2 regions of the Microbulbifer epialgicus genome follow, and region 2 is predicted to be linked to the other one. Evidence: predicted binding sites of a transcription regulator. Region 2 holds the regulator's gene; the other holds the start of a gene.

Region 1 (15,524 bases), on a different contig from region 2:
CCAGGAAGGTTAGCGATTGCTGCTCCATGGCGCGGGTGAGGCGGTCGGTGAAATGGGCAATCGCGGTTACACAGGTCACGGCCAGTACCAGAGCACTGGCGATCAGGGCCAACTCGCCACCGCGCCAGTCCCTGAAAAGCAGTCGCAGCGGCAGCATCAGGCGGACACCTCCGACAGGTTGTCGTCTCCAGCAAGGGGCTCGTAGGATTCCACTGCTCCAGCAGACATACGCAGGTGAGTGGCGCAGCGCTCGGCCAGGCGTTGCTCATGGGTCACCAATACCAGAGTGGTACTGGATTCGGCGTTGAGCTTGAAGAGTAAGTCGATAATTTTGGCGCCATTGCCGGCATCCAGGCTGCCGGTGGGTTCGTCAGCAAAGAGGATGGCGTCCTCTCCGCTAAAGCTAGCGAAGGCCCTGGCAATAGCGACCCGCTGTTGCTCCCCGCCGGAAAGCTGGCGCGGATAATGGCCCAGGCGATGTTCAAGACCAACCTTGGCAAGGAACTCCTCTGCGCGCTTGGCGGCGCCGCGCTCTCCGCGTAGCTCACTGGGCAGCATGACATTCTCACGAGCGGTGAGGCCTGGCAGTAGCTGGAAGGTTTGGAATACAAAGCCCACGCAGCGGGCGCGCACCGCCGCACGTTGTTCCTCATCCATGGCGGTAATTTCTTCACCGGCCAGGCAGATTTTTCCCTCGCTGGGCTTGTCCAATCCCGCTAATAGACCGAGCAGGGTAGATTTGCCGGAACCTGAGGCACCGGTCACAGCCAGGCTTTCCCCACGCGCCAGTTGTAGGGAGATATTGTTTAATAGGGTCAATGGCCCTTCGCTGGTGGAGACTCTGTGATACAGGTTTTCTGCCGTAAGAATGGCGGACATACTGTGTTCCCTATACGGATGCGCGAATTTTTTGGAGAGTATGACATGACGACAGCCTTTTTTCGGCAGTTGGCGGCTCAATTCAGCTTGGTACTGCTGCTGTTTATCCCTGTCGGGGCTGCCCAGGCGAATACTGCGGATACCTTATTGGTGCTGGGTGACAGTATCAGCGCTGCTTACGGTATTAATGAAGAGCAGGGCTGGGTGCAATTATTGCGGGAGCGCCTGCAGGAGAAGGGCAAAAAAGTTCGAGTGGTCAATGCCAGTATCAGCGGTGAAACCACTTCCGGTGGGTTGACGCGCTTGCCTCGTCTGATGGAGGAGTACAATCCGCGTTGGCTGATTGTGGAGTTGGGTGGTAACGATGGCCTGCGGGGTTACCCGCTGCAGTCGTTGCAGCGCAACTTGATGGAAATGGTGAAACTGGCGAAGAACTCTGGTGCTGAGGTATTGCTATTGGGCATGCGTATTCCTCCTAACTACGGTCGCGCTTATACCAGTGCCTTTGCCGCTGTATATCCCAAGGTGGCGAAATCAGAGCAGGTTGGGTTGGTGCCCTTCTTCCTGGAGACAGTAGCGCTGGCAGAGGGTGCCATGCAGGCGGATGGTATCCACCCAACCGCCAAGGCCCAGCCAGCACTACTGGATCATGTATGGCCTTGTGTCGAGTCACTGCTGGCGGATGAGGTGGATAGCCAGTCGTGTACTCCGTGATCGAAATGCGTACAATCGCGCCCCCAGGATTGGGAAAGCCGGCACTTGGCCATCAGTCATTAAAGGTAGTGGCTGCGGCTGTGACCCAGATTTGTAACCGGCCAGCGGTACTGAACTAGTTAGAGAGACACCATGCCCGAAGTGGAAAATCGCCGCGAGCGACTCGAATTTAACAAGCTGCAGAAACGCCTGCGTCGTCATGTTGGTCGCGCTATTGCCGATTTCAACATGATTGAAGAAGGCGACAAAATTATGGTCTGCCTGTCCGGTGGCAAGGATTCCTATGCCATGCTGGATATCCTGCTGAACCTGCAAAAAACTGCGCCGGTCAATTTTGAGCTGGTGGCGGTGAATATGGACCAGAAACAACCAGGTTTCCCCGAGCATATCCTGCCGGAGTATTTGCGTTCCCTCGGCGTGCCTCATCACATCGTGGAAAAAGACACCTATTCAGTCGTGCAGGAAGTGGTGCCTGAGGGCAAGACCACCTGCAGCCTCTGTTCGCGCCTGCGCCGGGGTACCCTTTACGGCTTTGCCGAGGAAATCGGTGCCACCAAAGTAGCCCTTGGCCACCATAAAGACGACATTGTCGAAACTTTATTCCTGAACATGTTTTACGGTGGACGTCTAAAGGCGATGCCGCCGAAGCTGCGCGCGGATGACGGCCGCAATATCGTAATTCGCCCGCTGGCCTATTGCCGCGAAGAAGATATCGCCCGCTATGCGGAGTTCAAGGAATTCCCGATTATTCCCTGCAACCTGTGCGGTAGCCAGGAAAACCTGCAGAGGCAGGCGATCAAGAAGATGTTGCGGGAGTGGGATAAAAAATTCCCAGGGCGCAGTGAGAATATTTTTGCTGCCCTTACAAGAGTATCCCCATCACAGTTGGCAGACAGGGATCTTTACGACTTCGAAAGCCTGGAATTGGATCGCTCTACGCCGTCGGCTGCCGAGCGCCCTGACCATTTAATTCAGCGTCAGGTGAATTCCTGGGAGCCGGAGGATGCTCAGGACGTTGCGCCCCAGTATATCTCGGCGCTGAATTTGTAGGGTCTGCGCCGCTTACCAGCTGGGCATAGCTGCATTCAAAATCCCGCGTAGTGGCGCTGGGTCCGTGGTGGAAATGCTGGTGCCACAGCCGCGCCATTTTCGCCACATTATTGGTTTCCGGTTCGGGAATTTTGTGAACGTCGGCTGAGCGGTAAACCAGCCAGGCGATAGCGGTGGCATAGCGCAGGTTGGTGGTCAGCTCACTGTGGGGGTGATCGAGAAAGTCCCGTTGGCTGGCCAGGCCGCGTACCTTTGAGGCCAGGGCTGGGTGATCGATCAGGTAGTTATCCCAGATCTCCCGGTGAGTATGCGGTTGGATTTGATAGATGCCCAATCCATGGCGCCGTCCCTGCTTGAGATGAAACCCCAGCTGTGACTCCTGTGCGGCAGTGCCGAGCAGGAGATTTTCCATGCCCTGGCTCCAGGCTCTCAGATGTTTGAGGGTCGGACGGATAACCTGGAGGCGCAATTCGTCCAGACAGATGCCCATAGTGTTGTCTTTTTTTCTGTGGCTGTCCTGAATATTTAGTTTGCGGATTGAGTCGATGCCACCTGTTGGGTAGATTTAGGCGCAATAAACATAACTATTTTTGAAGTGGTACCGACCCCGTAGCTCATTTTGCCCAAAAAGCGAGCAAAGAGTCGCAGAAAGCGCCCTCTCTGAGTGCCACTCCAGTTTGAGTAAAAGGAATCCCCCCATGCCCGCACAGTGGCTCGTTGCCCTTACTTTTGTCGCCTATCTGGCTCTAATCCTGGTGATTGGCATTTACGCTTACATGCGCACTAAAAATGCCAGTGATTATTTCCTCGGCGGCCGTTCATTGCCCCCTGCCGTTGCGGCGCTCTCTGCCGGGGCCTCAGATATGAGTGGTTGGTTACTGCTAGGGTTGCCCGGTGCTGCCTATGCCGCGGGCTTGTCTGCGGGCTGGATCGCTATAGGCCTCTTTTCCGGTATCGTGTTGAGTTGGGTCAGTATGGGGCGCCGCCTGCGTATTTATACCTATGAACTGGACGATTCCCTTACTGTGCCCGCATACCTGGATCGCCGCTTTAAGATGGGCCACCCTTACCTGCGCACAGTGTGCGCTATTTTCATCTTACTGTTTTTCCTCTTCTACGTGGCTTCGGGCTTGATTGCCGGCGGCAAGTTATTTGAGACAGTTTTTGGTTGGGACTACCACTATGCGGTGGTTATTGGCGCCGTTGCAGTGATTTCCTACACACTGTTTGGCGGCTTCCTGGCGGTATCCTGGACCGATGTCTTCCAAGGCTTGCTGATGAGCGTTGCTCTGATTGCCGTTCCTTTAGTGGTGATTTCCGATCAGGGTGGCTTTTCCGCCAGCTGGGCTCAGTTGCAAACACAACAGCCCCAGTTAACGTATTGGTTGACTGATGGCAGCGGACAGGCTTTGGGTATGGTCGCCATTCTGAGTTCACTCGCCTGGGGGCTGGGCTACTTCGGTCAGCCCCATATCCTGGCGCGTTTTATGGCGGTGCGCAGCCCGGATGATGTCCCTGCAGCTGCAACTGTTGCGGCGGTTTGGTCCCTGATCGGCTTCCTGGGGGCCATGGCGGTAGGCCTCTTTGCCCACCTGCAGATGCAGCAGGGGCTGCCGGATGGTGAGACTGTTTTTATGGAGTTGGTTCAAGTTCTGTTCCACCCGATTGTTGCGGGCGTACTGCTGGCGGCGATTCTCTCCGCGATTATGAGCACTGCAGATTCCCAGTTGTTGGTGTCCTCTGCAGCACTGGCGGAAGATATTTACCATGTATGGGTTGGGCGCAAGACCAGTCCGGAAGCCATGGTTAAAGTGGGGCGCTGGGCCGTTGTGGGGCTTTCCTTAATCGCTGTGTGGATTGCTATGGACCCGGATTCCAAGGTTCTGGATGTGGTGAGTTATGCCTGGGCCGGGCTCGGCGCCGCATTTGGGCCAGCACTGCTGATCAGCCTGTATTGGTCAAGAATGACCGGCAGCGGTGCCATTGCCGGGGTGATTGTCGGCGGTATCACAGTGGTAATCTGGGAACAGCTCTCTGGAGGTATCTTCGATATCTATGAATTGCTACCGGGCTTTATTTTCTCAGCAGCTGCTATCGTCATAGTTAGCGTGCTGACGAAATGCCCGGAAGCCGTGGCCTCCCAGCATAAAAAACTGCTGGGGTAAGCCCGGTGGGCTTGTACTTGCGGCCCCCAGTGATGGGGCTGAGTGCAGTGTGACAGCTACGCAGAGGGCGCGCCCTTGGCAAGGGCGCGACTGTTGTGAAGCGAAAAGGATTTCCATCCGCAGCGATTATTCAAATAGCGGTTGGAGATACTGAGTGATCAAAGTTCATCTCGGTGATATCACGCGATTGAACGTCGATGTCATCGTCAATGCTGCCAACGCCCGCCTACTTGGCGGTGGCGGTGTGGACGGCGCCATTCACCGCGCGGCGGGCCCCGGTTTGCTGGATGCCTGCCGCAATATTGGGGGTTGCCCGGTTGGTGAAGTCCGTGCAACCAGTGCCTTCTCAATACCCGTCAAACGAATTTACCATACCGTTGGGCCTGTCTGGCGCGGCGGCCGCTTGGGCGAACCGGAGTTGCTTTCGAGCTGCTATCGGCACTGCCTCGCGCTGGCGCGGCGAGAGAGTATGCGCTCAATCGCCTTTCCTGCGATCAGTTGCGGTGTCTATGACTATCCCCCCAGCTTGGCTGTGGAAATCGCCGTCGAGCAAGTACAGCAGCACTTGGAAAAAGACGGAGAGCCACAGAGCATCATATTTTGCTGCTTTGATGCGGAGATGGCCGAGCTCTATCACGCTCAGTTAGATGCCTACGTGCGGCGTTAGCAAATTATTTTGGTTTGATGCCTGGTACATTCGGCCATTGATTACGGCCAGGGCTCGGAGGATGATAGTTTTCCTGACAATAACACTATAAGAAAAGGAGATTGTCATGCGCAGTGCCCAGCAGTGGTTTGCCGAGTATGGCGAGAGCCACCAGAATCCTATTAATAAATCCATTCACTGGGTTGCAGTACCGGTAATTTATGCAACGGTTGCCGGCCTTTTATGGGGTATTCCGCAGCCGCAGTTTATGGCGGAGATTCCCTGGTTGAACTGGGCTGTAGTGGTCACAGTGCCAGTGTTGCTTTTCTATTTTGCCCTTTCTTTTCCAATTGCGCTCGGTATGACTGCTTTGACGGTTGTTTTCTTATGGGGCTGGTCGGTAGCGGAGCGTCTGGGTGTTCCCGTGTGGCAGACGGCACTGGGATTATTCGTGGTGATGTGGATTTTCCAGTTTATCGGTCATCATATCGAAGGGAAAAAGCCCTCCTTCTTTAAAGACGTTCAGTTTTTGCTGATTGGTCCCGCTTGGGTGATAGGTTTTGTTTATCGCAAGCTGGGTATTCAGTACTGACTCCCTTAGTTGGGTTGAGATAGAAATAGGGCGACTGACTTGTCGCCCTGATTACAGGAGCTATCGGTTGTAGTGCACCGGTACCTCCAGAGTTTCCTTCACTTCTTCCATCACGACATAACTGGTGCACTCTTGAACCTCTGGCAGGGTCAGAAGGGTCTCACCATAAAATTTGCGATAGGCACCCATATCCGCGACGCGCGCTTTGATCAGGTAGTCAAAATTGCCAGAGACCAGATAGCACTCCTGTACTTCCGGAAGAGCCGCCACGGCATTACGGAACTCTTCAAATGCGTCCTGGGCGGAGCGATTCAGGCGAATTTGCACAAATACCACCAAAGCGGCATCCAGGAACTCCGGATTGATTAGGGCGGTGTATCCCTGGATAACTCCATCATTTTCCAGTCGTTTTACTCGTTCAACGCAGGGTGTGGCAGTTAATCCGACTTTACGGGCCAGTTCCGCATAGCTGGTCCGGCCATTTTTTTGCAGGACTCGCAAAATGTTGCGGTCCACCGTGTTGAGCTCTTCCGAGCGCTTGCGCATGTCTCTGTCTCCTCAATAGGCGATCAGCTTAAAAAATGGACTTATCACCAGTTTTAATAGTGGATACCACTAGTTTGATAAAAACTCTTGTAGAAATCCACTGCTAAGGTGGCCCTATACTGCGGAAAATACAGAAATTAGGCGTGACTCCTGCATTTGTGCAGAGATTGTGCCAACCGCAGAGATTGTGCCAACCGCAGAGATTGAGGAGCAAAAAATGTTGATTGGCGTCCCGAAAGAGATCAAAAACCACGAGTATCGTATTGGCCTGACGCCGTCGAGTGTTCGCGAACTGGTTGGCCATGGCCATCAAGTCATCGTACAGAAAGATGGCGGTACCGCTATCGGTTTTACCGATGAGATGTACGAGCAAGCCGGAGCCAAGATCATCGATACTCCGGAAGAAATTTTTGCCACTGCCGATATGATCGTCAAGGTAAAAGAGCCACAGCCGAACGAGTGCGAAATGCTGCGCCCGGGGCAGGTTCTTTACACTTACCTGCACCTGGCACCAGACCCCAAGCAAACCGAGCTGCTGGTGAAGTCCGGTGCAACCTGTATCGCCTATGAAACCGTAACCGACCGCTTTGGCGGCCTACCGCTGCTGGCGCCGATGTCAGAAGTGGCTGGCCGTATGTCTGTACAGTGTGGTGCCCACCACCTGGAGAAAGCCCAGGGTGGCCTTGGGGTATTACTCGGTGGCGTACCCGGTGTAGCTCCTGCCAAGGTCCTGATTATCGGTGGTGGTGTTGTTGGTACCAACGCGGCCAAGATGGCCCTGGGTATGGGCGCTGATGTAACCATCCTGGACCGCTCACTGCCGCGTCTGCGTCAGCTGGACGATATCTTCGGTGGCGCTGTACGCACCGAATACTCCACTAACGATGCGATTGAAAAGCATGCGCTGGAAGCGGACCTGGTGGTTGGTGCAGTACTGATTCCGGGCGCCGCAGCTCCGAAGCTGCTGACTCGCGATATTATCAGCCGCATGAAGAAGGGTGCTGTAGTTGTAGACGTGGCTATCGACCAGGGTGGTTGTTTTGAAACCTCCAAAGCTACTACCCACCAAGAGCCCACTTATGTAGTTGATGGCGTGGTGCACTACTGTGTGGCCAACATGCCCGGCGGTGTAGCTCGTACCTCCACCATGGCTCTGAACAACGCTACCTTGCCTTATGCCGTGGCTCTGGCGAATAAAGGCGCCAAGCAAGCGTTGCTGGATGATGCCAATCTGCTGGAAGGGCTGAATGTTCACGCTGGTATGGTGACTTACAAAGCAGTTGCAGATGTACTGGGCTATGAGTTTGTAGATCCTAAGCTTGCTCTGCAAAAAGTTGCCAAGCTTGAAGAAGCTGTAGCCTGATTATAAGCGGCTGCCATACAGCCGCTCTTTAAACGAGCTGCAACGCGCTTGTAATTTGGGAGTTTTCCCCGGAGCGCTCTTTGGCGTTCCTCTCTGTGAGACTTGGTAGCGAAAGCTGCCATTGATAGCCGCGTGTTTACGCGGCTTTTTTATTGTGAGCCCTATTCTCCAGGTTTGCTCGCTGCTGCAGTGATTTGGCTATTGCTCTTAAAGTTAGTCGTTGGCGATAACTCAGTATTAAAAAAAGGAAGGCCCTTGCGGTACTTCCCGTCGTATTTTCCTAGTCCCGCCGGTATCGCTTTTCTTCTCTGGCCCTGAGAAATGGCAGGGTATTCAAGCTACAGTAGCCACACTTCAACCCGGCGATTTTTGATTTTGCTGCTGGATTTGTTCGATGCGATAGGCAGATAGGCACCGAACCCCTGAACAGGTGTAGTGTTGATCTGGTGGTCGCGAAGTGCAGATCGTACGGTTACAGCGCGCAATTTGGACAAAACTACTGAGCGCTCTGGGCTGACCTTTTCGTCACCAAAGCCGATCAGCAGTAAACGGCGTTCGCGGTTCTGGGGTTTTTGCATATAGCTCGCCAGCCTTTGGATGTCCTGCTGGGCTTTATTGTCCAGCAAGGCGCTGCCTTCGGAAAAGCGGAAATTAATACTCAATCGCTCCGCATTCTCTGTCAGGGTCAAATATTCCTCGGGGCCTTCGCGCAGCCCTTCGGGCTTTACACCGATTGGGGTTTGGGCAATAAATCCGGTGGACTTTACCTGTGCCTGACCCAACTCACTCTGTACAAAGCTTAGGAACTCTTTAGCGACAGGTTTAACTGAGTAAACCGGCGTGTATAAAAACAAGCGGCGTGAGAGGGGATAATCTTCTGTTGCAATGGTGAGATGTTCTGGTGTCTGGGGTAGGGTATCTCTATCTGAAACAGCGATAGCTTTAGATTGACGGATCGATGCCAGCCCGACAAAACCGATACCATTTGGATCTGCTGCAACAATATCGGAAAGTTGATCGTTGGACTCAAATCGCTCGGCGCTGTTGATCAGAGTATGGCCTTTACCCAGAACCAGGCTTTTGAAGGTATCCCAGGTACCCGATTGGTTGTCGCGGGCATAGACTTTGATTTGACTCTTGTTGCCGCCGAGCTGGGACCAGCTTGTGATTTTCCCGGAAAAGATAGAGGCGATCTGTTGCAAGGTCAGTTTTTGGATGGGGTTGTTGGGATGCACAATGATTGCCAGGCCGTCGATGGCAATAACATGCTCTGCGCGACTACTGCGCATATCCCCAAGACGGTTGAGTGCCGCAAATTCTGTATTCTTGATAGGTCTGGAAGCCATGGCAATGTCTGCCTGAGATTGCATAAGTCCTTTAAAACCTGTGCTTGATCCGTGTGCAGCAATATCGACAAAAATGGTATTTTGACCAGTGTCTGCTTGAACCCGGAATTCATTAGCTTTGTTCATTGGTATCACACGAATGTTCTTGGCACTTTTTGCGGAAAGATAGTCGCGGATTAAGTTGGGCGCTAACTGTGCTCCGATAGTATTTGAACCGTGCAGGGTGAACAGCAAACCAGAAGCATTTGTATCGAATGCAGGTAGTTCAGCTGAAGTGGCTGAGGTAAATGTTAGTCCCAGTAAAAGTGACAAGATATAACTTAGTCGGTGAAAGAACAGGTACATAAGAACTCACCCATAGGGAAGAAAAACGAGGCCGCAAAATATGTCTTATTTATTACAAAATGATGAAACCTTGATGAATAAAACGTGCAAAAGTCTCAATCTCCGGTTGTAAGTGTGATTTACATTGAATTATCGAATGGAATTTTGAAATTGTGAGGTATGTAAGATTAACGGTTTGTAAAAGGTTTGAGAGTACTGAGGCGATGGCTTAAAGGTGGGGTGGAATTATGGGGGGCGGGGATCCCGCAGACGGCGAGCAAGTAAAAGACAGTTGATTTTAATCAGTAACCCCTTTACCCGCTCAGTTGGGAAAAGCTAGCGGGCGGGAAATAGGCGGCTTACTAGTACCGGTAATGCAGTCTCTACTCGCAAAATACGTGCTCCCAGGTGCACCGAGTGAAAACCGGTTTCCTGAAGCTTTTCCACTTCGTAGGGAATAAAGCCACCTTCAGGGCCAATCGCCAGGGTGGTTGCCTTATGGATATCAACGGGACAGGCATCGCCACCTACCGGATGGGCAACCAATTTTAGCGAATTGGCGGTTAACTCGGGCAGCTCATCCTCCACAAAGGGCTTAAAGCGCTTGCGTAAGATGATTTCCGGCATCTGGGTATCCACAGCCTGCTCAAGCCCTAATAGGCACTGTTCGAATAGTTTGTCGGGCTCCAGCCAGGGGGTTTGCCAATAAGATTTCTCTACGCGGTAGCTGTTCAGCAGAACCAGCTTTTTGACACCTAATGCAGTGATATGCTGAATAATCCGTTTTAACATTTTTGGGCGCGGTAATGCCAGAATCACTGTAAGTGGCAATGGTGGGGGAGGGCTGTCTTGCAATCCCACTCTTAGCTCTACTTGTTGATCAGTGAAAGAAGTGATTTCACCAGAGCCGATTTTGCCATTGAGTAACCCAACACGCATTCGCTGCCCCGGAGTAGCCCGATGGACCTGGGTAATATGCTCCAATCTGCGGCCTGTGAGACGTACATGCGTGGAGTCGATGAAATCAGTTTCCTGTAAAACAATCAGGTTCAAAATCTGCTGACCTTTGCTGGGTATAGAGATTGGCTTGCTTTGTTCTGCGTAAAAAATTACCGCTGGGCGGAGGCAATTGCCCCTTTACCCAGGCCTTCGTACGCTCGCACGGTGATCTCTATACCGGGCGCCCCTTCGGCTAAAGAATTGGCAATATATTGGGCCAGCTGCTCCACCGTAGTATCGCAGTCGATAATCTCACAGCAGCGCGCGGGAAGCTCCAGGGTGAAATCCCCCTGCTGGGCCTGATAGGCAAAACTTAAGGTTTTCTCCCCCTCTTCATGTAAGTCTTCACGGGTGCCCAGGTAGATATCTTCCCAGCGTTTTGCCCACTCTTGTTCCAATTGTTTATTGCGTTCGCCAGCAGAAAAAATCTGGATGCGGGATCGGTGACCATGGGCAATTCGTTGGCAATTGCCCTTATGCTTTTTCAGTCCGTGGCTGTAGTGATAGAAGGCATCTTCTATTTTTTCCTCTTCAAAGTTGAGCTTGAGTTGTTCGACACTGGTAGGAAAGGAGCTGGCCAGTTGTTGAACACTCCAGTGCGCTACTGTATCCCGATTAATAGCGGCAGCCTCCACCAGTGCGAAAGCCTGTTCGGGGCCGGATACGGCAATTTGCTCGCCACTTGCCAGCTGCCAAGTGAGTGATATCTGACCAACTTCATTGGTAATTGTCAGTCCAGGAGCTTGGGTGGGTACCAGCAGGCGGTGGTCGAGTTGGTCATCCAGCCAGTGGCGCAGAGTCTTTTTAACGATACCAAAGTCGCAAACCATACCCTGATGATCGAGGGCACCTTCAAGGGCGGCATTGGCCAGCCAGGTTTCTCCTACCAGCCCGCGCTGGTGATCTAAGTAGCTGAAGTCAACATTGGTTAAATTATCGACAAAAAGGTGCATGAGTAACTCTATTGAAGGGGTAAAATACTAGACGTCTATTATAACCTGTTAATAGGGCTGGAACTTGTGGCTTTATGTCTCTATAATCGCGCCCTCTTCGGATGCACCGGAGATCGTTGTGGCGGCCCTTCCGGTCCCCTCGCAATGAGCAGCTGTGAACCCCGCCAGGCCCGGAAGGGAGCAACGGTAGCAGTGGTATCATGTGCCGAGGGTGTTGCTGGTTGGGCTGCCTCCATCATCACTCCTATCCTGTATTTACTTTCCCCCCTCTTGCCAGTAATAGCGCTTTCACACCGTAAAATTGCGAGATTAGAGCCGTATTTTCCCCCAGAAAATGATTAAAAAAAGGTATTTTGTGTCGATCTGGTATGGCGGATTGCGCCTGGCGTCGATGAGAATATGGACCTTATGCTATAAACGGCGACAGTTATAACTAAGCCCAATAATGATGATCTGAGGGGAAGATGAAAAAAATTGCTCTTACTATCGCGACCGCGGTAGCGCTTTCCGCCTGCGACAGTGGTCAGCAGGCGTCTAAAGCTACTGGTCAGGCCCAGACTACCGCGGAAAGCGCTGTGGTTGAACAAGGCCAATTAACGGTCAGAGACGCCCAAGCTTTTCTGGATAATGCTCAGGCCCGCTTAGAGAAGATGGCCCAGGAGATGAGCCACGCCGCTTGGTTGGCATCGACCTACATCAATGTGGACTCCCAGTACGTAGAGGCACTGGCTTCCGAGCGTTATACCACCCTGGCTGTAGAGTTGGCCTCTGAAGCAGCCAAATTCAATAACCTGGAGCTGGATGCAGATACACGCCGTAAGCTGACTATGTTGAAGCAGGGGTTGGTGTTCCCAGCCCCCAAAGACCCGGCATTGACCGCTGAGCTGGCTCAGATTGGCTCTAAAATGCAGGGTATGTATGGCGCTGGAAAATATTGCCGGGAAGAAGAGGGTGCGGAGAAATGCTACACCCTTACCGAAATGGGTCGTGTAATGGCGACCAATCGCGACCCTGAGCTGCTCAAAGATTTGTGGGTTGGCTGGAGAAGGGTGTCTCCTCCCATGAAGCCCCTGTATGAGCGCCAAGTAGAAATTGGCAATGCGGGAACCGAAGAGCTGGGCTATGACAACCTGAGCGTTTTCTGGCGTTCTAAGTACGACATTGAGCCAGATGCCTTTGCCGCAGATATGGATACTCAGTGGGGCAAAGTGAAGCCTTTGTACGAGGCCTTGCACTGCCATGTGCGCGCCAAGCTGAACGAGCACTACGGTGATGATGTCGCACCCGCCCAGGGCAAGATTCCCGCACATCTGCTAGGTAACATGTGGGCCCAGGAGTGGGGCAATATCTACGAGTTAGTTAAAGATGAGGATATGCAGGCTCCTTACGACCTGACTCAGCTGGTCGTAGATTCCGGTATGAGCGAGAAAGATATGGTCAAGGTGGGGGAGAAGTTTTTCACTTCCCTCGGCTTTGAGCCGCTACCGGAAACTTTCTGGAAGCGTTCCCAGTTTACCCAGCCCCGCGATCGCGATGTGGTTTGTCATGCCAGCGCCTGGAATATGGATGGCCAGGATGATATTCGCATCAAGATGTGTATTAACAAAACCGGCGAAGACTTGGTCACCATCCATCATGAGCTGGGCCATAACTTCTACCAGCGCATTTATAAGGACCAACCCTTCCTCTATAAGGAGGGCGCCAACGACGGTTTCCACGAGGCGGTGGGTGACACCATTGCTCTGTCTATCACCCCGAAATACCTCAAGGAGATTGGGTTGATGGATGAGGTGCCGGATGAGAGCAAAGATATTGGTTATCTGATGCAGCAGGCGCTGGATAAGATTGCCTTCTTACCGTTTGGTTTACTGGTCGACAAATGGCGCTGGCAGGTATTCAATGGTGAGGTGCAGCCTTCTGATTACAACAAGGCTTGGTGGCAGCTACGTGAGGAGTATCAAGGTATTGAGGCTCCAGTGGAGCGCACTGAAGCAGATTTTGATCCGGGTGCCAAGTACCACATCCCTGGCAATACGCCTTATGCCCGCTATTTCCTCGCGCGCATCCAGCAATTCCAGTTCCATCGAGCGCTCTGTGAAGCCGCTGGTGAAACCGGGCCCCTGCACCGCTGTTCCATTTATAAAAATGATGAAGCGGGCAAGAAGTTGCGTACTATGCTGGCTATGGGAGCTAGCAAACCCTGGCCCGATGCTATGGAAGTTCTGACCGGCCAGCGCGACCTGGATGCCTCAGCTATTATTGATTACTTCCAGCCTTTAATGGCCTACTTGGAGGAGCAGAACCAGGGACGTCAGTGCGGCTGGTAACCTGTTAGATATCCGATATTTTTTAGTGAGTTAAATAAAAAAGGGGAGTTTTACTTCCCCTTTTTTATTGTTCTGCTGTCTTCTTCACTTCCCTGTACTTTCTGGATTTCTTTCGTGCCGAACTTAAACTTAGCGCTTAGTTTAATAATAGTTCTCTGGAGTCCAATAGCTCGGCATACTGTTTGGTAATAACATTCATGGTGCGTAGCATCAGATCAGTGGTACCTGTAATCACTTGAATCTGCCGTTTCTCAGATATTTTCATCTCCCCTTCGAATCCGCGGTTAGCGTAATTTAGGTGGTCCTGCGCTTTGCGTAGATTGTGAGTGATTTCTGGTGTGTTGAGAGGGCTGTCCAGAAGTTGGTTCAGGCGGTTGGAGTATTCAGTAAGATCCTGCTGCAATCCATTTTGGGAGCTGTCTGGGGATACCTCCCAGAGTTTAGCGGCATAGTTCTTGGCTATACGCTGGGATAGCATGCGTTGGCGACCGGCAATGTTGATTAGCTCTGCACTGTTGTGCTGTGCGAGTTGTTGCAGTTTTATAACATAAGTATGTGCGCTGGACAAAAGCGTGTTGCTTCGTTCAAATAATTCGGTGGCGCTTTCCTTGCTGACGGGTTGTCGAGTTATCTGCTCAAATGCTTCCCACTCTTTTTGTACTTTTATAAGTTGGCCTTTTATTTTTTCCGCATCCTGAAAGTTGCTTAGCTTTTCGTGGTTTTGCTTGAATTCCTGGATGGATCTTGAAAAGATTTTTTCATGGCGCTCTGCCTCAGGCTGTATTCCGCGTAAGATATAAGTTTGGGCGATACGCTGAGACAGCATTCGCTGCCGACCAGCTAAATTGATGGCGTCCCCCATGGTAAAGGCTGAGACATCCAAGCTTATGATTAACAAGAAAAATAATGCTGATAACTTCATGATTTTACTTTTTTAGTTTGACGTGCTTTTCAATTTAGATTTGAACTCGGTCAGGCTGACTCTAAGGATGTAATCTGTTGCTGACATCAATGCTGACTCGGTACCCTTGGTGGCTGTTTTCGCAGTTCTTTTTCATAGCGGTAAGGTCTAAGGTCGAATATCTTACTGTTGATATTTTACTTGGTGTCTTGTGTGTCGCCATGACAAAACTCAAGAAAGAGTATGATTTTTGAGATCGCTCTTTGTGTTTGAGTTTTTGCCTGAATTTAATCGATGAGGAGGAGTTATAGAGTTGAGTTTTCAGCTTAACCTGCGGCTTCAATTAATTTAGGGGCGTTTATAGCAAATTTGCTTGAGATGATATCTACCCCTTTTTTCCCATGCGAGGATTATGGTGGTATAGGTGAGGCGTTCAGGAAGGTTTGGAACGGGGCTTTTGCGGGCCTAAAAGCAATAAAGGCCCTACCGGAGGTGGAGCCTTTATTATCATGGGGGATTTGTCAATCAGAAGCGATAGTTTATCGCTGCACTAAATAACCAAGCCTCGGTTTTAGTGGTTCCGCCATCGTAGTATGTAAGGAATAGGTTTTGAAGATTGTTGATTTCCTGAATCTTTTCATCATCTCCCCAAAGATAGGCTATGCCAGCATCTACGCTTAACTTGTCAGTGTGATGGTATGTGCCGCCAAGTGTAAGCC
Region 2 (15,524 bases):
ATATTTGTGAGCAGGTGGTTTATTTGGTGGAAGGTGCGGATATTCGCCACGGCCATGAAAAAAATCTGCGGAAGTCTTGAACTTCCAGCCCGCTACAAAGGTCGCATTAAGCGGCCTTTTTTATTGCAGGTTTTTCCAGCTCGGGCGCCCTGAGAGGAAGCGATGAAATATATTTTCGAAGTTCATATCAAAGAGGGATTCAGTGCAGAGGAATATGCTGAGGCCTGGGTACGAGCATCCAGGTTAATTCAGCAATATCCCGGCGCTATGGGAACGGAACTTCACCGCAAGATTGATGATCCAAGAAAGTTGCTTGCTGTTGCCACTTGGCGCTGTAAGGAAGACAGGGATGCAATGCAGGCACAACATTTGGTGGAGATCGATAAAATCATTCGCAGTGTTGCCCCCTTCGTCGAAATTCGTTCACTGGGTGAATTTGAAGACCCGCAATGGGTTGTTAATTTTAGTTTGGATTAATATTAGTGAGTACAAACTGAATGTAAGCTGAATAAAGCTAGTGAAGCCGATAAGAATTAAAAAAATATAAAATTATATTATTTTTTGTGATTTGTTTTTCTAGTTAGTTATTACGCTGCATTACAAGTATTTTTATCTTTTTGTTCCAGTCAATTCAACCACCTGTTTTATTCAACTTGCCGCAAAAAAATAGTTAACTAACTTTTTGTAATTTACTGTTGTTGCGAACTAAAAAACTTTTGTTACAATTCTCTGCCCAATTTGGATCCCAACGTTAACGAAGGATTTTGATATGAGATTCAAGCTCGCTGCTCTTCCCCTGATGCTTCTCGCCGTAACTGCAACTGCTGAGGAATACACATCCATTACTACTGTTGATTATTCAAACCTGGACCTTGATGGCGCGGATGGTAATCTATTTGGTGCTGAAACCAGTTATTATTTCAGTGGTAAGGAATCACTGGGTCCATTAAAGGAATTTGAATACATTAATAAAGTTACTAATGTATCCGCGGCTTTTACTCATTTTGATGTAGGAAGCTTTGATAGTGATAATTTTGCTGTGGCAGGCGAGTACTTTGCCAATAATGGTCTGATGGTTGGTGCCAACATTACAGAAGTGGATGATGACAATGTAAATACGATATCCCTTGGATATTTATTTACCCCTAACTTCCTAGTAAAATTGTCCCATGTAGACAATGATTACGATGATGAGACGTTAGTTGAGGCTCGTTATAACTATCAGTTGAATGGCAACGATTACATTGGCTTTGATTTTGTTACTGATGACGATTTCGACGCTCGGGTTTTTTCTACTAAGTACTTTGCCAGCCTGGGTGGTGATCAATACTGGACGGCTGACTTTGCTTACACAAGCATTGACGATGGTGATAACTACTGGAAGGTTGGTGCTGAATATTATTTCACCAAGAGTACTTCTATTGGTGTAAAGTATGATGATAATCAGGACTTTAAATTAGGTTATTCACACTTCTTCAGCCAAAACATTGCTGTCGAAGCTGCTTACAGTACTATGCTATTTGATGACTTGAATCTTCGTAGTTTTGGCAATGAAGCTTATTCTTCGGGTTCAAGTGCCGATATCGAAGTTGATAAATTTGAGCTGGGTCTGACTGTACAGCTGTAATTTATAGCTAGACAAAAAAGGGCTATTGTAAGTAGCCCTTTTTTTTACGGGTTATTTTGATCAACCCTACCTAAATTTTCCCTGTCAGCGCCTGTATTCTAGCCTGCGCCTTAGTGCCAATTTCCCCTCCAGCCTTTGCTGCTGTTTGGTAATGTTTGAAAGCACTTTGCTTATTGCCCTGCTTCTCATAAACTTCACCCAGGTAGTAGTGCGCATAACCGGTTTCCAGATAGCGAAGGGAGCGGCTTAGGTCTCGCTCGGCGGATGTATAGTCCTTGAGTTGTGCACTCGCCATTCCGCGTTTTAACCAGTGGGAAAACAGCGCTGGGTTTTTCTGTACTGCGCGGTCGTAGGCTTTGTGAGCGTCGGAGTATTGTTTTTTCTGCGCCAGCAAATCACCTTCCAGGGCGAAGAAAGCTGCTTCCTTGGGTTGCTGCTTTTGTGCTTTGCGCACAAGGCTGAGGGCACTTCCATATTGTTTTTTACTCGCCGCCTCCAGTGCATCATCATAATTTTTATAGGCATCGGCATCGCGTTTCAATTGAGCAATCGCTTTTTGATAGGCATCTCGATTGGTGACGCCCTTGGGTAGTGCTTTGCTATGTTCAATATTTGCTGTAACCCGGGATTGTGACGGGGGATGGCTGGCGAATAGTGCTTCCAGTCCGTTGCTCTGGCGGCCCTGGGAGAGCTCGACAAATTTCCGCTGCAGGCGTACAGCACCCAGGGGATCATAGCCGGCGGCGGCCATATATTTCATCCCGTATTCATCTGATTCCAGCTCGTTGCCACGGCCGTAGCGCGCAATATAGGCAGAGCCGCCCAGTTGGCTGCCGGTGGATATCAAGTCTCCGTAAGCGGAATCTTTGGTTGCTGCACCGAGCACTGCGAGCCCGGCACCCAGTACCTGCTGTTGGGACATGGCAGTTGCCGAATGGCGTGCGGCAGCATGAACTATTTCGTGGCCCAGCACTGCGGCCAGTTCGGCCTCATCTTCAAGTAATATCAATAGCCCCCTGTTGATAGCGATTTTGCCTCCCGGCAATGCCCAGGCATTGGGTACAGAGTTATTTAGAACGACGAATTCATAGGGGAGCTGAGGCCGGTCGGAAACCCGTGCCAACTTTTGTCCCACTCTGTTCACATAGTCCTGCAAGCTGGGGTCTATGGTGTATTGCCCACCCTGCTGCTGCTGGTTGATAGGGTACTGTTGCTGCCCCAGGCTTAGCTCTTGCTGGGGTGAGACCAGTGAGAATTGCTGTTCACCGGTTACTGGGTTGACGACGCAACCACTGAGAATTGAGGTTGCTACGAATGCCGCAGCAGCGAATAAAGTCTGGTTGCGCGAGATCATTGCCTGCCTCCCTGTATAATGCTGAGTATTTAGCGATCACCCATTGTACACAGTCCGGGAAGAGAGGTTATGACAGCACTACAGGTAATCGAGTTGTTTGCGGGTACCAACCCCGATGGCGAACCAGTGGTGGAGCGCCTGCAGGTGCGCATCAACGAGGACGACAGCTGTCAGCTGGTACGCTCGCCTGCATTTATCAAAGGCATCGCCAGTGGCGACAGCATCAAAGTGGACAAGGATACCCAGCAGTTTGAGCTGGTAAAGCGTTCCGGCAACCTGGCGATCCGCGTGTTTTGCCGCGGAGATAGCGCAGAGCTTTCAGATAAATTGACCCCGCAGCTAGAGAAACTTGGAGGTGAATTGGATCTGGAAGTTCCGCGTATGCTGGTTTACAGCATTCATGTCAGCTGTGGGTTCGATAAGATTGAAAAGATCCTCAATAATGCCTGCGATGGGGCCAACAGTGTCTGGTATTACGGCAACGTGTATGATCCCAAGGATGGCCAGACACCGTTAAACTGGTGGCAGGATATTCTAAAGCCGGAATAGTTTCGGCCGGCATGAGCTGAGGGTTAATGACAATAGTTGCTGCCCCATTGTGATAAGAGAGCCGGGCAAATTTTCAGGCATACCCAGATTCGCGATTGGGTATGAATGTCGCTGGCAGTGATGGCTAGGCAGAAGAAAGTAAGGTATCCGATGTTAATAGTGATTTCTCCCGCGAAAACGCTGGATTACGAGAGCGAAATTCCGGAATTGGAGACCACCCAGCCGGAGTTTCTCAAGGAGTCCGCAGCACTGATCAAAGAGTTGCGTGAACTCAGCCCACCGCAGATTTCCAGTCTGATGAAAATTTCTGACAAGCTGGGAGTCCTGAATTACGATCGATTCCAGTCATGGAAGCGGCCTTTTACGGCTAAGAATGCACGAGCGGCACTGCTCGCTTTTAAAGGCGATGTGTATACCGGGCTAGATGCAGGATCTATGGGCAAGCGCGATTTCGGCTATGCACAAAAACATCTGCGTATGTTGTCGGGGCTCTACGGTATCCTGCGCCCGCTGGACTTGATGCAGCCCTACCGCCTGGAAATGGGCACCAAGTTTGAGAATTCCCGCGGCAAGAACCTGTATGAATTTTGGGGAGAGCAGATTACCGAGGCCCTCAATAAGCAGCTACACAGCGTCAAGAGCCGTGAGTTGGTTAACCTCGCCTCCAACGAGTACTTCAAGTCGGTTAAGCCCAAGATGCTCGATGCCAAGGTCGTAACCCCACACTTTAAGGACTTAAAGAACGGCGAATATAAAATGATCAGTTTTTTCGCTAAGAAGGCACGGGGTATGATGAGTCGCTGGGCCATTGATCAGCGGGTAAAAAAGGCGGAAGACCTCAAAGGTTTTGATGTGGCGGGCTACAGCTATAGCCCGCAAATGTCTGGTGAGCGCGATTGGGTATTTACTCGGGATGAGGCGCAATGAGCGAACCTAGCCTGCCGGATGCGCCCTCTTGCGCGCGCAACCGAGGTCCAATCCTGGAGCAACTGCGCAGACTGCTGGCTAATAGCCGGCAAGTGCTGGAAGTTGGGAGCGGTACCGGGCAGCACGCGGTCTATTTTGCCCCACAATTGCCTCAGTTAACCTGGCAGACTTCTGAGCGCGCGGAGATGTTACCGGGCGTTTGTGCCTGGCTGGAGAAGCAGCCCGCAGAAAACCTGCGAAAGCCCCTTACCCTGGATGTCGATAATGACTGGCCAGAGCTCAGTGCAGATGCGGTCTTTACTGCCAATACCCTGCACATCATGTCGAGAGAATCGGTGGAGCGTTTTTTCCGCAAACTCCCCTCCGTCTTGCAGCCTGGTGGCCAGCTAATTGTCTACGGCCCCATGAAAATTGATGGGACTTTTATCGGACCGAGCAATGCCGAATTTGACCAGTGGCTGAAGGAGCGCAACCCAGCCAGTGGTATCCGCGACCTGGAGTGGCTGGACCAGCTTGCCGAAAATAGTGGCATGTTTCGCGAAGAATTAAATTTCCTGCCGGCCAACAATCAGCTGGTGGTCTGGCGCAAAAATGATAATAAGGAGAAATGATGCCTGCGTGGTTTGAAGTGACGATAATTGTGGCCTTTGCCATTGGTGCGGTTTTCTTTTTTGCCAAATACCGCGAAACTGCCGCCGCCCTGCACGAGAGTGAGCGCATGAAAGCGCGGCTTTCCAATGACTTGAATCGCTATAAGGATGTGCCCCGCCTGCGCGCTCTGCGCGATGCTCTGTTAGGTGCCAAACCTCTGCCTACAGATGACGATGGCAATGAGCACCTGCTGTTACGCGATGGGGACTTGCAGCTGCACCATCTGATCCTGCGTCGGGAGAGCACTCCGGTGAACGAGGAAGATGAAATTAGCTATACGAAAAATGGTGAACAGGTGAGGCTGCAGGAGTTCGAGTAGCCTTAACTGGTACCTTGGGGAAGTGTCAGGTACCTGCTACTTCTCCATAATTATTCTCTATTTTTGTATCTACTTTGCTCGCAGGGAAGTGCAAAATGAAAGTGCTGCCCTGGGCCGGAATGCTCTTTACACTCATTTCACCACTGTGGCGTAGTAGTACATGCTTGACGATAGCCAGCCCCAGGCCGGTACCGCCGCTATCCCTCGAGCGACCGGGATCGACCCGGTAGAAGCGCTCTGTCAGGCGCGGAATATGGATTGGATCAATGCCAATCCCCTGATCTTCGACGCTGAAATGGCCGCCACGACTATCCTGCCACCAGCGCAGTCGGATTTCTCCATCTGCCGGGCTGTACTTCACTGCGTTCAGCACCAAGTTGGCGAAGGCGCTGTGTAGCTCACTGGCATCGCCGCGGATACTACTGTGGCCCTCGCATTGCACCTCAATTTGGTGGCGACCACCACTGAAGCTGCGTGCTTCCCGTGCTACCCGTTCCATCAGCTCATTAACGTCCACGGGTATATCGCCACCACTGCGCTCCGAGGTTTCCAAGCGCGCCAGCAGTAGCAGGTCGTTGACCAGTGTGGTCATACGGACGGCCTGCTCCTCCATTTGTGCCAAAGGGCGCTGCCACGCGGGTGGTGCCATATCACTGCCTTGCAGGGTCTCCAGGTAGCCGGCGATCACTGTTAATGGAGTGCGTAGCTCGTGGGAAACATTGGCGACGAAGTCGCGACGCATCTGCTCGAGATTATGCAGGCGGGTGATATCGCGCACGATAACCAGCGCCTCATCCTGACCATAACGGGTGACTTCCAGCTGTAGGCGCAGTGCCTCATTACCTGGGGCAGGTAGGGTGAGAGGTTCACGCGAGTCGCTGTCTTCGTTGTGCATATAACTGACGAAGCCGGGGTCACGCACAAAATTGACCAGGGATTGCCCGGCATCACTGGTCTGCAGGCCGAGGAGTTCACCGGCGGCGGGGTTCCACCAAGCCAGGTGGTCACCATTTTCCAGGGCCACTATGCCTTCGCGCAGGGCGCTGGTGCTATCCTGTACCCGACGAAGCATGGCGTGCAGCTTTTGTTTTTCACGACGGTGGCGGCGCTGCATACGATAGAAATCATCGTAAATCTCGCCCCAGACTCCGAATGCGGTGGGGGCGGGTCCGCGCCGGCCATTGGCCAGCCAGCGGTTGAAGCGGTGTTGCTGCCAAAGCACGGATATCAGGTAAGCGGCCAGGCCTGCAATCAATGCGAGTGACCAGTTGCCTGAAGTGAAACCGAGAATGGTGCAGCCCAGAGCGATAACTACAAATCGTGAAAATTCGCCGATACTGCGATCCAACATAGCGTTGCCGTGTTACCTGACGGAGGACTGTGTCCTTCCCGCACTCAATACATCGTGGAACCCCGCGGTTTTTGAAAAATGACCACAGGTTTCCGTGGGAGTCAGTGCCGACCCAAGGGGATTGTCACACTTTTTCGACAGTTTGCACAGAAAATCGATAACCTGTGCCGCGCACCGTCTGGATATAGCGGTCGTGACCGTCCATCGCCAGGGCTTTGCGCAGGCGGCGAATATGCACGTCTACGGTGCGTTCCTCCACGTATACATTGCCCCCCCAGACATGATCCAGCAACTGCGTGCGTGTGTAGGCGCGCTCTTGGTGGGAAAGGAAGAAGGTCAGCAGACGGAATTCCGTGGGACCCATATCCACAGGCAGTCCCTGAATGGTGACCCTGTGGCTGAGGGGGTCCAGCACCAGATTGCCGGCGCTCAAGGGGTCTTCTGGTGTGGCAGGACCGGCGCGACGCAGTACCGCTTTGAGACGCGCAACCAGCTCACGAGGAGAAAAGGGCTTGGTGATATAGTCGTCGGCGCCCGTCTCTAACCCTTTGATTTTATTATCTTCCTCGCCTTTGGCAGTAAGCATGATGATGGGTACGGAAGTCGTCAGTTCGTCGCGCTTAAGACGCCGGGCCAGTTCGACACCGGAGACGTCCGGCAGCATCCAATCCAGCAGGATCAAGTCTGGTTTCTCATCAATGACCAGGGCGTGGGCTTCCTGGGCATTCTCCGCTTCGAGGCAGCGATAGTTGGCCATTTCCAGCGCGACCCGCAGCATATCGCGTACTGGGGCCTCGTCATCGACAATCAAGATCGTTTTACTGTGCATTTGCCTGCCATGCCCGCTCTGTTGTCAGGATTTCCCGGTTATGGCCGGGGATTAAACGGGATTTATATGACAAATATATGACGGTTGCTTGCTGTCTCCCAGTCAAAGGCTAATTCGACAGATAGTGCAGGGAAATTCCGCCGAATATCGCCAATCCCACCCAGTTATTGTTGAGAAAAGCCTGAAAGCAAGCTCCTCTTAACCGGTCGCGTATCAACCACTGCTGATAGGCAAAGAGCCCGGCTACTGCGATCAGTGACAGGTAATAAATGGCTCCCAGGTTAAAGCGCTGACCGATAAACAGTAGGGCTATCAGTACCAGAAGCTGAAGGGTCGCCGTCATGGCTTTATCCATCTCCCCAAACAGAATTGCTGTGGATTTGACCCCGATTTTCAGGTCATCATCCCGATCCACCATGGCGTAAAAGGTGTCGTAACACAGGGTCCAGAGGAGGTTTGCGGTATACAGCAGCCACGCCTGGGGGGGGATTTCTCCGGTGACTGCGGCGAAGGCCATGGGGATTCCCATACTAAAGGCGGCGCCCAGCACAACCTGCGGCAAGTGCGTATAGCGCTTGGCAAATGGGTAGCAAAAGGCCAGTCCCAATGCCAGCAACGATAGCAGAATGGTCAGTTTGTTGGTGGTCAGTACCAGGGCAAACGCCACCAGGCTGAGCCCGGCAAACAAACCCAGAGCAGCGCGAGGTGTGATGGCGCCGCTGGCCAGGGGTCTCTCTGCAGTACGTTTTACACGGCCGTCAATTTCGCGATCCGCGAAGTCGTTTACCGCGCAGCCGGCAGCACGCATCAAGATGACTCCAAAAGTGAATACTGCAAACAGGTGCAACCCCGGCCAGCCACCAGCAGCGAGCCACAGTGCTGCCCAGGTGGGCCATAAAAGCAGGAGTGAGCCGATAGGCTTGTCCATTCTCGCCAACTGCCAATAGGGCATCACTGAAGGCCAGCGGGTAGCAATCTGTTGGCTGATCACGGTGGACTCTCTCCTCTCTCCAGGTGTCTAGTTATTGATTACAGTTGCTGTGGGAGGCCCTTCAGGTTGGAAGGCCGAGAGGAAAGTCTCGGCTACCAACAGAGGCTTATCCCGCAGCCAGAAAGTTGAGCGTCGTCCCCAGGCATTTTCATGCTCACCGCAGAGCACCTCTGGCTGAAGCCTGGGGTTGCGTTGCAGGCGATTAAATTGGATGTCGCTACGGCGAATTCCCGGTTCGCTGAACAACAATTCCCCCAGCGGCTGGTCATTCAGACTGCGCAAATTGCGGGACTTGCCCTGCAGGCTGCGTAAGGGCAGTACACTGCGTGCATAGACCCAAGGCTGGCCACGGCCATACAGCAGTACTTCTCTTACCAGGGCACGGCTGTGCTCATGCAGTTTGAGTACATGGCATTCCTCTGCACGGGGGAGTTGCCAGCCCTGGTTGAGTACCTTTACGTGAAAATCCCCATCGCTCAGATGTTTTAAGGCGGCAGTCAGCGAACCCGAATATTCCAGCCAGGGTAATAGCGGCGCAGGGGGCTGAGGCTGTGTCGCTTCTAGTGGCTGCCCACGCCAATCGCCGGTGGGTACATATGGAGATTGGTGCAACGATAACTCCGCAGTCTGGAAAAGAGGGCATTGTACCTTGCCCGCTGGCGGCTGGCCTCACCCTGTTGCACTTTTGCTCCCTGGGGCGGCAATGGATATAGTGCTCGCTGCAATGAAAACAACGAATCTATAGAGAGAAGCTTGTTATGGGGCTTACTACCAAAATTTTGGTGGGGATGATTGCCGGCATTATTCTGGGAGTCTTGTTCAATTTCCTGAACAGCAGCCAGTTGCTTGGTGCGGGTGTGACCAATGCCATCAATCTCTATCTGACCGAGGGCCTGTTTGACATTATCGGTCGTATCTTTATCGCCTCGCTGAAGCTGATGGTGGTACCGCTGGTGCTGGTTTCCTTGATCAGTGGCGCCTGTGCACTCTCAGAGGGAAGCCGTATCGGGCCGTTGGCGGGCAAAACGGTTCTGCTCTATATGCTGACCACAGCGGTGGCTATCACTCTGGCTCTGTGTCTGGCACTGGTATTCCAGCCCGGTATCGGTGTGAACGAGGCTGCAGCTGCGGCAAGCTCTACTTTCCAGCCAAAAGAGTCTCCGCCGCTGTCCGATGTGCTGGTAAATATTTTCCCCACAAATCCAGTGGCAGCGATGGCCGAAGGCAATATGCTGCAGATTATCGTATTTGCCCTGTTGATGGGGTATGCCATCTCCCGTTGCGGAGAACCAGGCCAGCGAATCGCGGCCTTCTTTAACGACCTCAACACGGTTGTACTGCGCATGGTTGGGGTACTGATGGTTTTTGCACCCTACGGAGTTTTTGCGCTATTGGCGAAAACCTTTGCGGACCTGGGTTTTGGCGGTTTGCTTCAGCTTGGGAAGTATTTCCTGGTGGTGTTAGGTGCCCTGCTCTTGCACGCTCTGGGAGTTTATTCGATTTTGTTGAAGCTGCTGAGCGGTCTCAACCCGCTGGAGCTGCTCAAGAAAATGCGTTCCACCATGGTATTTGCCTTTAGCACTGCCTCTTCTGCGGCCACCATTCCGGTAACCTTGTCGACGGTAGAGAAGCGCTTAGGGGTAGATAACAAGGTTGCCGCCTTTACCGTGCCTCTCGGTGCGACAATCAATATGGATGGCACCGCAATCATGCAGGGGGTTGCCACGGTCTTTATTGCCCAGTTCTTTGGTGTGGAGATTGGCCTTACCGGTTACCTGACCGTGATTATTACTGCGACCCTGGCCTCTATCGGGACTGCTGGAGTACCCGGTGTGGGCCTGATTATGCTGGGTATGGTACTGCAACAGGTGGGTTTGCCGCTGGAGGGGATCGCCATAGTAATTGGCGTCGATCGCCTGCTGGATATGGTGCGCACGGCTGTGAATATCACTGGCGACGCGGTGGTGAGCAGCGTGGTGGCGAAGAGTGAGGGCGCGTTGGACGAGGAGACTTACTACGACTCGAACTATGACAGTGTGAGTATCAATGATTCACAAAACACCATAGGCGCCCATTGAGGCGCTTTCCATTAGGCTTCGGCAAAACGGGGCTTGTTCTGTAGCCAGCGCTTAATCAGCTGGCGCCGCATCTCTTGGTCCAGCACCGGAGATGCGGCAATCCTCTGTACTTGTGGCAATAAATCAGCATCTCTCTGAAGGTCGGCGATGCGGTGTTGGATCTCACCGGTCTGGCGGGTGCCGAGTATTTCACCCGGGCCACGCAGGCGCAGGTCTTCCTCCGCGATAGCAAAACCGTCACTGTGCTGGCGTAGGGCCTGCAAACGTGCGCGCCCATTTTGCGATAAAGGTGTGCCGTAGAGTAAAACACAGTGGCTGGCGATAGAGCCGCGCCCCACTCGACCGCGCAGCTGGTGCAGCTGCGCCAAGCCGAGCCGCTCAGGGTTTTCGATAATCATCAAGCTGGCGTTGGGCACATCCACCCCCACCTCGATTACTGTGGTGGCTACTAACAGGTCCACTTCCCCTGCCTTAAAAGCGCTCATCACCTGATCTTTCTGTTCCGGCTTGAGGCGCCCGTGTACCAGCGCCACGCGCACGCCATCCAGCATCTCTGCCAGCTCTTCTGCCGTGGATTCCGCTGCCTGAGCCTGCAGGCTCTCGGATTCCTCGATCAGAGTGCAGACCCAGTAGGCCTGACGGCCCGCGGCAATGGCGCTGTGCACTCGCTCCATCACTTGGTCTCGGCGATCATTGGAAATTGCCACGGTACTAATGGGCTGCCTCCCCGGCGGTAACTCATCAATGATGGAACAGTCCAGGTCGGCAAAGGCGGACATGGCCAGGGTGCGAGGGATTGGGGTTGCGGTCATGATCAACTGATGAGGCTGCAGCCGGCCGGTGGCACCGCTGGCAGCGCCCTTCTCACGAAGCTCCAGGCGCTGGCGTACACCGAAGCGGTGCTGTTCATCGATAATTACCAGCACTAAGTTGTGGAAAACCACTTCTTCCTGGAAAAGCGCATGGGTCCCCACCACCAGTTGCGCCTCACCACTGGCTACTTTAGCCAACTGCTCGCGACGCTCAGCGGCTCTCAAGTTGCCGGTCAGCTGGGCAACTTGCACTCCGAGAGGTTCGAGCCAGTTACAGAAATTAATCCTGTGCTGCTCAGCGAGAATTTCGGTGGGCGCCATCACAGCCACCTGGGCTCCGGCGCCTATGCCCTTAAGTGCAGCCATGGCCGCTACCAGGGTTTTGCCGGCACCGACATCTCCCTGCAGCAGGCGCATCATAGGGGTTTCCTGGGCGAGATCCTCGGTGATTTCCTCGCATACACGCTGCTGCGCGCCGGTGAGTGAGAATGGCAGGCGCGAGAGGAAATCCCTCTCCAGGGATTTGTTCACCGGTAGTGGCGGCGCTGCAACCCTGGCGCTATTGCGTCGCAGCTCCAGCAAGCTTAAATGGTGGGCGAGTAACTCTTCCAGCGCCAAGCGTTGCTGTGCTGGGTGTACACCAGCGCCGAGCTGTTCCAGATGAGTCCCGGCTGGCGGTGAGTGCAGGTAAATCAGGGCATCCCTGAGGGGGTAACGCAATGCCTTGGGTAATAATTCTGTGGGGATTAACTCGGTGACGGCTCCACCTCGTAAGAATGTCACGGCTTGCTGCATCAGCCCGCGCATGCGCCCTTGGCTCACACCCTCGGTCAAAGGATATACCGGGGTGAGGGTGTCTTCAGTGGTACTGTTCTCGCTTCCTACTACCTCAGTTTCTGGATGGTAGAGTTCCAGTCCGGCGGCGCCGCGGCGAGCCTCGCCGAAGCAGCGCAGGCGTACGCCGCGGGCAAAGCGGTTTTTTTGCGCTGCAGAAAAGTGGAAAAAACGCAGGGTGATACTGCCACTCATGTCCTGTAGCTTCACAACCAGGCTGCGCCGGCGACCGAAGACAATATCTGCGGCGGTCACCTCGCCTTCGATAACTGCATCCATGCCTATGGTTAGCCCGGCAACCGGTACTACACGAGTGCGGTCCTGGTAGCGCAGTGGCAGGTGGAACAGAAGATCCTGCAGCGAGTGGATATGTAGCTTCGCCAGCACCTGGGCAAATTTGTCCCCCACCCCCTTGAGGACAGTGACAGGCTGCTCTGCGAGGCTGGCTAGGGCTCGATCAGATGACACTGGCTGATAGCCTCACGCAGGATATCGATAGCGCGGTGACGCGGGAAGCTGGCGCGCCAGGCCAGGGCTACTGTGCGGCGTGGTCCAGGAGCTGCGAAGGGGCGGGTTTCCAATAGTCCAGTCGCATATTGTGAAGCTGTGGCGGCAGACAACGGCAACACGGTGATGCCGAGCCCAGAGGCAACCATGTGGCGCAGAGTCTCTAGCGAGCTGCCGTCAGCCGCAGTGCGGATGCCTCCTGAGCCGACTTCTTTCTCCATAGTTAGCTGCAAGTGTGGGCAGGCCTCGAGAACTTGATCGCGAAAGCAGTGGCCCTCTCCCAGCAGCAGGACGTTGTCTTCGGTGAGTTGGTCTGGGTCGATACTCTCAAACTTTGCCAGTGGGTGCCCCGCAGGCATCAGCACCACAAAGGGCTCGTCATAGAGGGGCTGCGTGACCACATCCGGCTCAGTAAATGGCAGAGCGATAATAATTGCGTCCAACTCCCCTTTACGCAGCCGCTGGCGCAGTGTGGCGGTATAGCCCTCCTCTACGTATAGGGGCATATCCGGTGCCAGGTGTTGCAGCTGAGGAATAAAATGCGGGAATAGATAGGGGCCAATGGTAAAGATCGCACCCACGGAGAGTGGGCTTGCCAGCTGGTCTTTGCCTGCGCTGGCGATGTCCTTAATTGCTGCCGATTGTTCCAGCACCAGTTGGGCCTGGGCGACAATGCGCTCTCCCAATGGGGTTGCCTTTACCCGGGTCTTGGAGCGCTCAAACAGCGCCACACCGAGTTCCTTCTCCAGCTTCTTAACGGCGATGGACAGGGTTGGCTGACTCACGTAACAGCGCTCGGCAGCGCGGCCGAAGTGCTGTTCCTGGGCGAGAGTGACTATGTAGCGCAATTCATTGAGAGTCATGGTAAAGGCAATCAAATGGTCTCAGGTGATAGCTATTATTCATAAATAATAGCTGCTGGCCAATACCATCTCTCACCCGGCCAATGGTTTCTGAAAGTTGGAAAAATTTACCAATTCTAGGAGCCGATAGGGGATTGAGGCGCAAAATTTTGCTATATCTTATGGGGGCACACTGAACGGAGAAATGTCATGGGCGTTCTTTCCTGGATCATTCTTGGGTTGATTGCCGGCGCTTTGGCGAAGTGGATTATGCCGGGGAAAGATCCTGGTGGCTGGATCGTAACCATGGTAATCGGCATTATCGGTGCCTTTATCGGAGGTTGGCTGGGCGCCTTAATCGGCTTCGGCGGACCAGTGACCGGCTTCAGATTTGGAGACATAATAACAGCAACCATTGGTGCGATAATCTTTCTTGCTGTTTACCGTTTACTCAAACGGCGCGGAAGTTAGTTCAAAATCAGAGCGGCAGATTAAGTTGCGGGGTACAGGGTATTCCGCGTTGTAATCCATGGATGGTGGCGCCGCAAACGATTGCGGGTTAATTTGGAGTGGCCTGAAGATGGAGTGACCACAAGGGTTCTGGCCCAAGGGTTTCTCCAACAGGAGTCAACAGCACAAAAGCAAGGGAATATGGCGAACGGCGTGGCTTCAGGCGCTGTTTCGCTGAGAACTATATGACACAACAAGAAAAGCTTTGGATCCTTGGGTGTGGTGACCTCGGAGCGCGTCTTGCGCTAAATATCGACCGCAAAAAGTACAGTGTATACGGAATGCGACGCAATCCGCTGGTAGCCTTGGCGAGCAAGCGCCGTGCGGATGTCGTTAACTGGCGCAGGGGGGATGCTACCAAGGCGGGGGACATAGAGCGTCTATTGGCAGATGGTGCCGATATTGTCCTCGCAACATTCACCCCGGATGAACATAGTCCTAGTGGCTACCAGCGCGCCTATGTAGAAACTGCCAAGTCTCTCAGTGAGGCGATTCCGCACCTGCCCAAACCACCGCGCCTGGTACTTTGGGTTTCTTCTACTCGAGTTTATGGCCAGAGTGGGGACGACTTTATTGATGAGCTGACACCGCCGGCCCTAAGTGGCTTTCAGGGGGAAGCATTACTGGCGGCGGAGGATATTATTCGTTCGGCCATACCCGCTACTTGTATAGTCCGCTTTGCCGGTATCTATGGACCAGGCCGCGACCGTTTGCTGTCCCAGGTACGCGCCGGGCGCTGTGCACCCCCACAGCCACCACAGTACAGCAACCGTATCCATATCGACGACTGCATTGGTTTTTTGTTACACCTTGTTGAAAGGCAAAAGCAGGGTTGGGCTCCAGAACCCTTATATATTGGCGCCGATAGTAAACCCGTGCCCATGTATGAGCTGCAGCAGTGGTTGGTGAAGGCGATGGGCTACACTAGTGCCCATTTGCGCGAGATAGTGCAGACCAGTGAGCGTCGCTCGAAAAAGGTCAGTAACCGGCGTATGCTCGCCAGCGGCTACGAGTTGAAATTCCCGGATTACAAAGTGGGCTACAGCGCTCTGCTAGAAGCGGAGGGCTAATAGTAAACTTGAGCCGGGCCGATTGCCCGGCTCAAGTTTACTGCTATGAAGATTAGGGCACCATCACGCCCTCAGCTTCAAACTGGGCTCCCAGAGGTAGCTCTTTGACAACCACCGTGGCTCGCGCCGGGTAGGGTTCCTGGAAGAATTCCATCATTACCTCGTTAACAGCGGCAAAATTGTTGCTGTCGGTAATGTACAGGTTCAGCTTAACAATATGGCTGAGTGAGCCATCTGCCGCTTCGCACACGGCACCAAGGTTGCGAAATACTT

Evidence for each region. Region 2 encodes PhoB, which activates phosphate uptake and scavenging genes when phosphate is short. Its sites were predicted from a motif close to TGTCATAAANNTGTAACA; they were not measured.
Region 1: the regulator PhoB is predicted to act here: its motif matches at 9,697-9,714, upstream of ACCI49_RS17960 (substrate-binding domain-containing protein).

What each region holds. Positions count from the first base shown of each region.
Region 1 covers NZ_JBGMEK010000055.1:4,653-20,176, forward strand. Annotated here, with positions in the region: gene ACCI49_RS17910 (ABC transporter permease) at 1-157, opposite strand, end outside; gene ACCI49_RS17915 (ABC transporter ATP-binding protein) at 157-879, opposite strand; gene ACCI49_RS17920 (arylesterase) at 925-1,593, shown strand; gene ttcA (tRNA 2-thiocytidine(32) synthetase TtcA) at 1,726-2,643, shown strand; gene ACCI49_RS17930 (hypothetical protein) at 2,528-3,133, opposite strand; gene putP (sodium/proline symporter PutP) at 3,342-4,808, shown strand; gene ACCI49_RS17940 (O-acetyl-ADP-ribose deacetylase) at 4,963-5,475, shown strand; gene ACCI49_RS17945 (Mpo1 family 2-hydroxy fatty acid dioxygenase) at 5,582-6,046, shown strand; gene ACCI49_RS17950 (Lrp/AsnC ligand binding domain-containing protein) at 6,107-6,592, opposite strand; gene ald (alanine dehydrogenase) at 6,810-7,955, shown strand; gene ACCI49_RS17960 (substrate-binding domain-containing protein) at 8,294-9,646, opposite strand; gene ACCI49_RS17965 (16S rRNA (uracil(1498)-N(3))-methyltransferase) at 9,962-10,678, opposite strand; gene ACCI49_RS17970 (6-pyruvoyl trahydropterin synthase family protein) at 10,735-11,577, opposite strand; RNA gene ffs (signal recognition particle sRNA small type) at 11,706-11,803, shown strand; gene ACCI49_RS17980 (M2 family metallopeptidase) at 12,042-13,904, shown strand; gene ACCI49_RS17985 (type IV pili methyl-accepting chemotaxis transducer N-terminal domain-containing protein) at 14,041-14,826, opposite strand; gene ACCI49_RS17990 (OmpP1/FadL family transporter) at 15,331-15,524, opposite strand, start outside.
Region 2 covers NZ_JBGMEK010000008.1:32,686-48,209, forward strand. Annotated here, with positions in the region: gene phoU (phosphate signaling complex protein PhoU) at 1-80, shown strand, start outside; gene ACCI49_RS05590 (antibiotic biosynthesis monooxygenase family protein) at 163-477, shown strand; gene ACCI49_RS05595 (putative porin) at 770-1,627, shown strand; gene ACCI49_RS05600 (M48 family metalloprotease) at 1,698-2,981, opposite strand; gene ACCI49_RS05605 (DUF4265 domain-containing protein) at 3,051-3,530, shown strand; gene yaaA (peroxide stress protein YaaA) at 3,681-4,457, shown strand; gene ACCI49_RS05615 (DUF938 domain-containing protein) at 4,454-5,068, shown strand; gene ACCI49_RS05620 (hypothetical protein) at 5,068-5,427, shown strand; gene phoR (phosphate regulon sensor histidine kinase PhoR) at 5,453-6,778, opposite strand; gene phoB (phosphate regulon transcriptional regulator PhoB) at 6,903-7,607, opposite strand; gene ubiA (4-hydroxybenzoate octaprenyltransferase) at 7,717-8,559, opposite strand; gene ACCI49_RS05640 (chorismate--pyruvate lyase family protein) at 8,626-9,210, opposite strand; gene ACCI49_RS05645 (dicarboxylate/amino acid:cation symporter) at 9,357-10,676, shown strand; gene recG (ATP-dependent DNA helicase RecG) at 10,688-12,790, opposite strand; gene ACCI49_RS05655 (hydrogen peroxide-inducible genes activator) at 12,769-13,692, opposite strand; gene ACCI49_RS05660 (GlsB/YeaQ/YmgE family stress response membrane protein) at 13,882-14,142, shown strand; gene ACCI49_RS05665 (NAD-dependent epimerase/dehydratase family protein) at 14,367-15,251, shown strand; gene ACCI49_RS05670 (RidA family protein) at 15,304-15,524, opposite strand, start outside.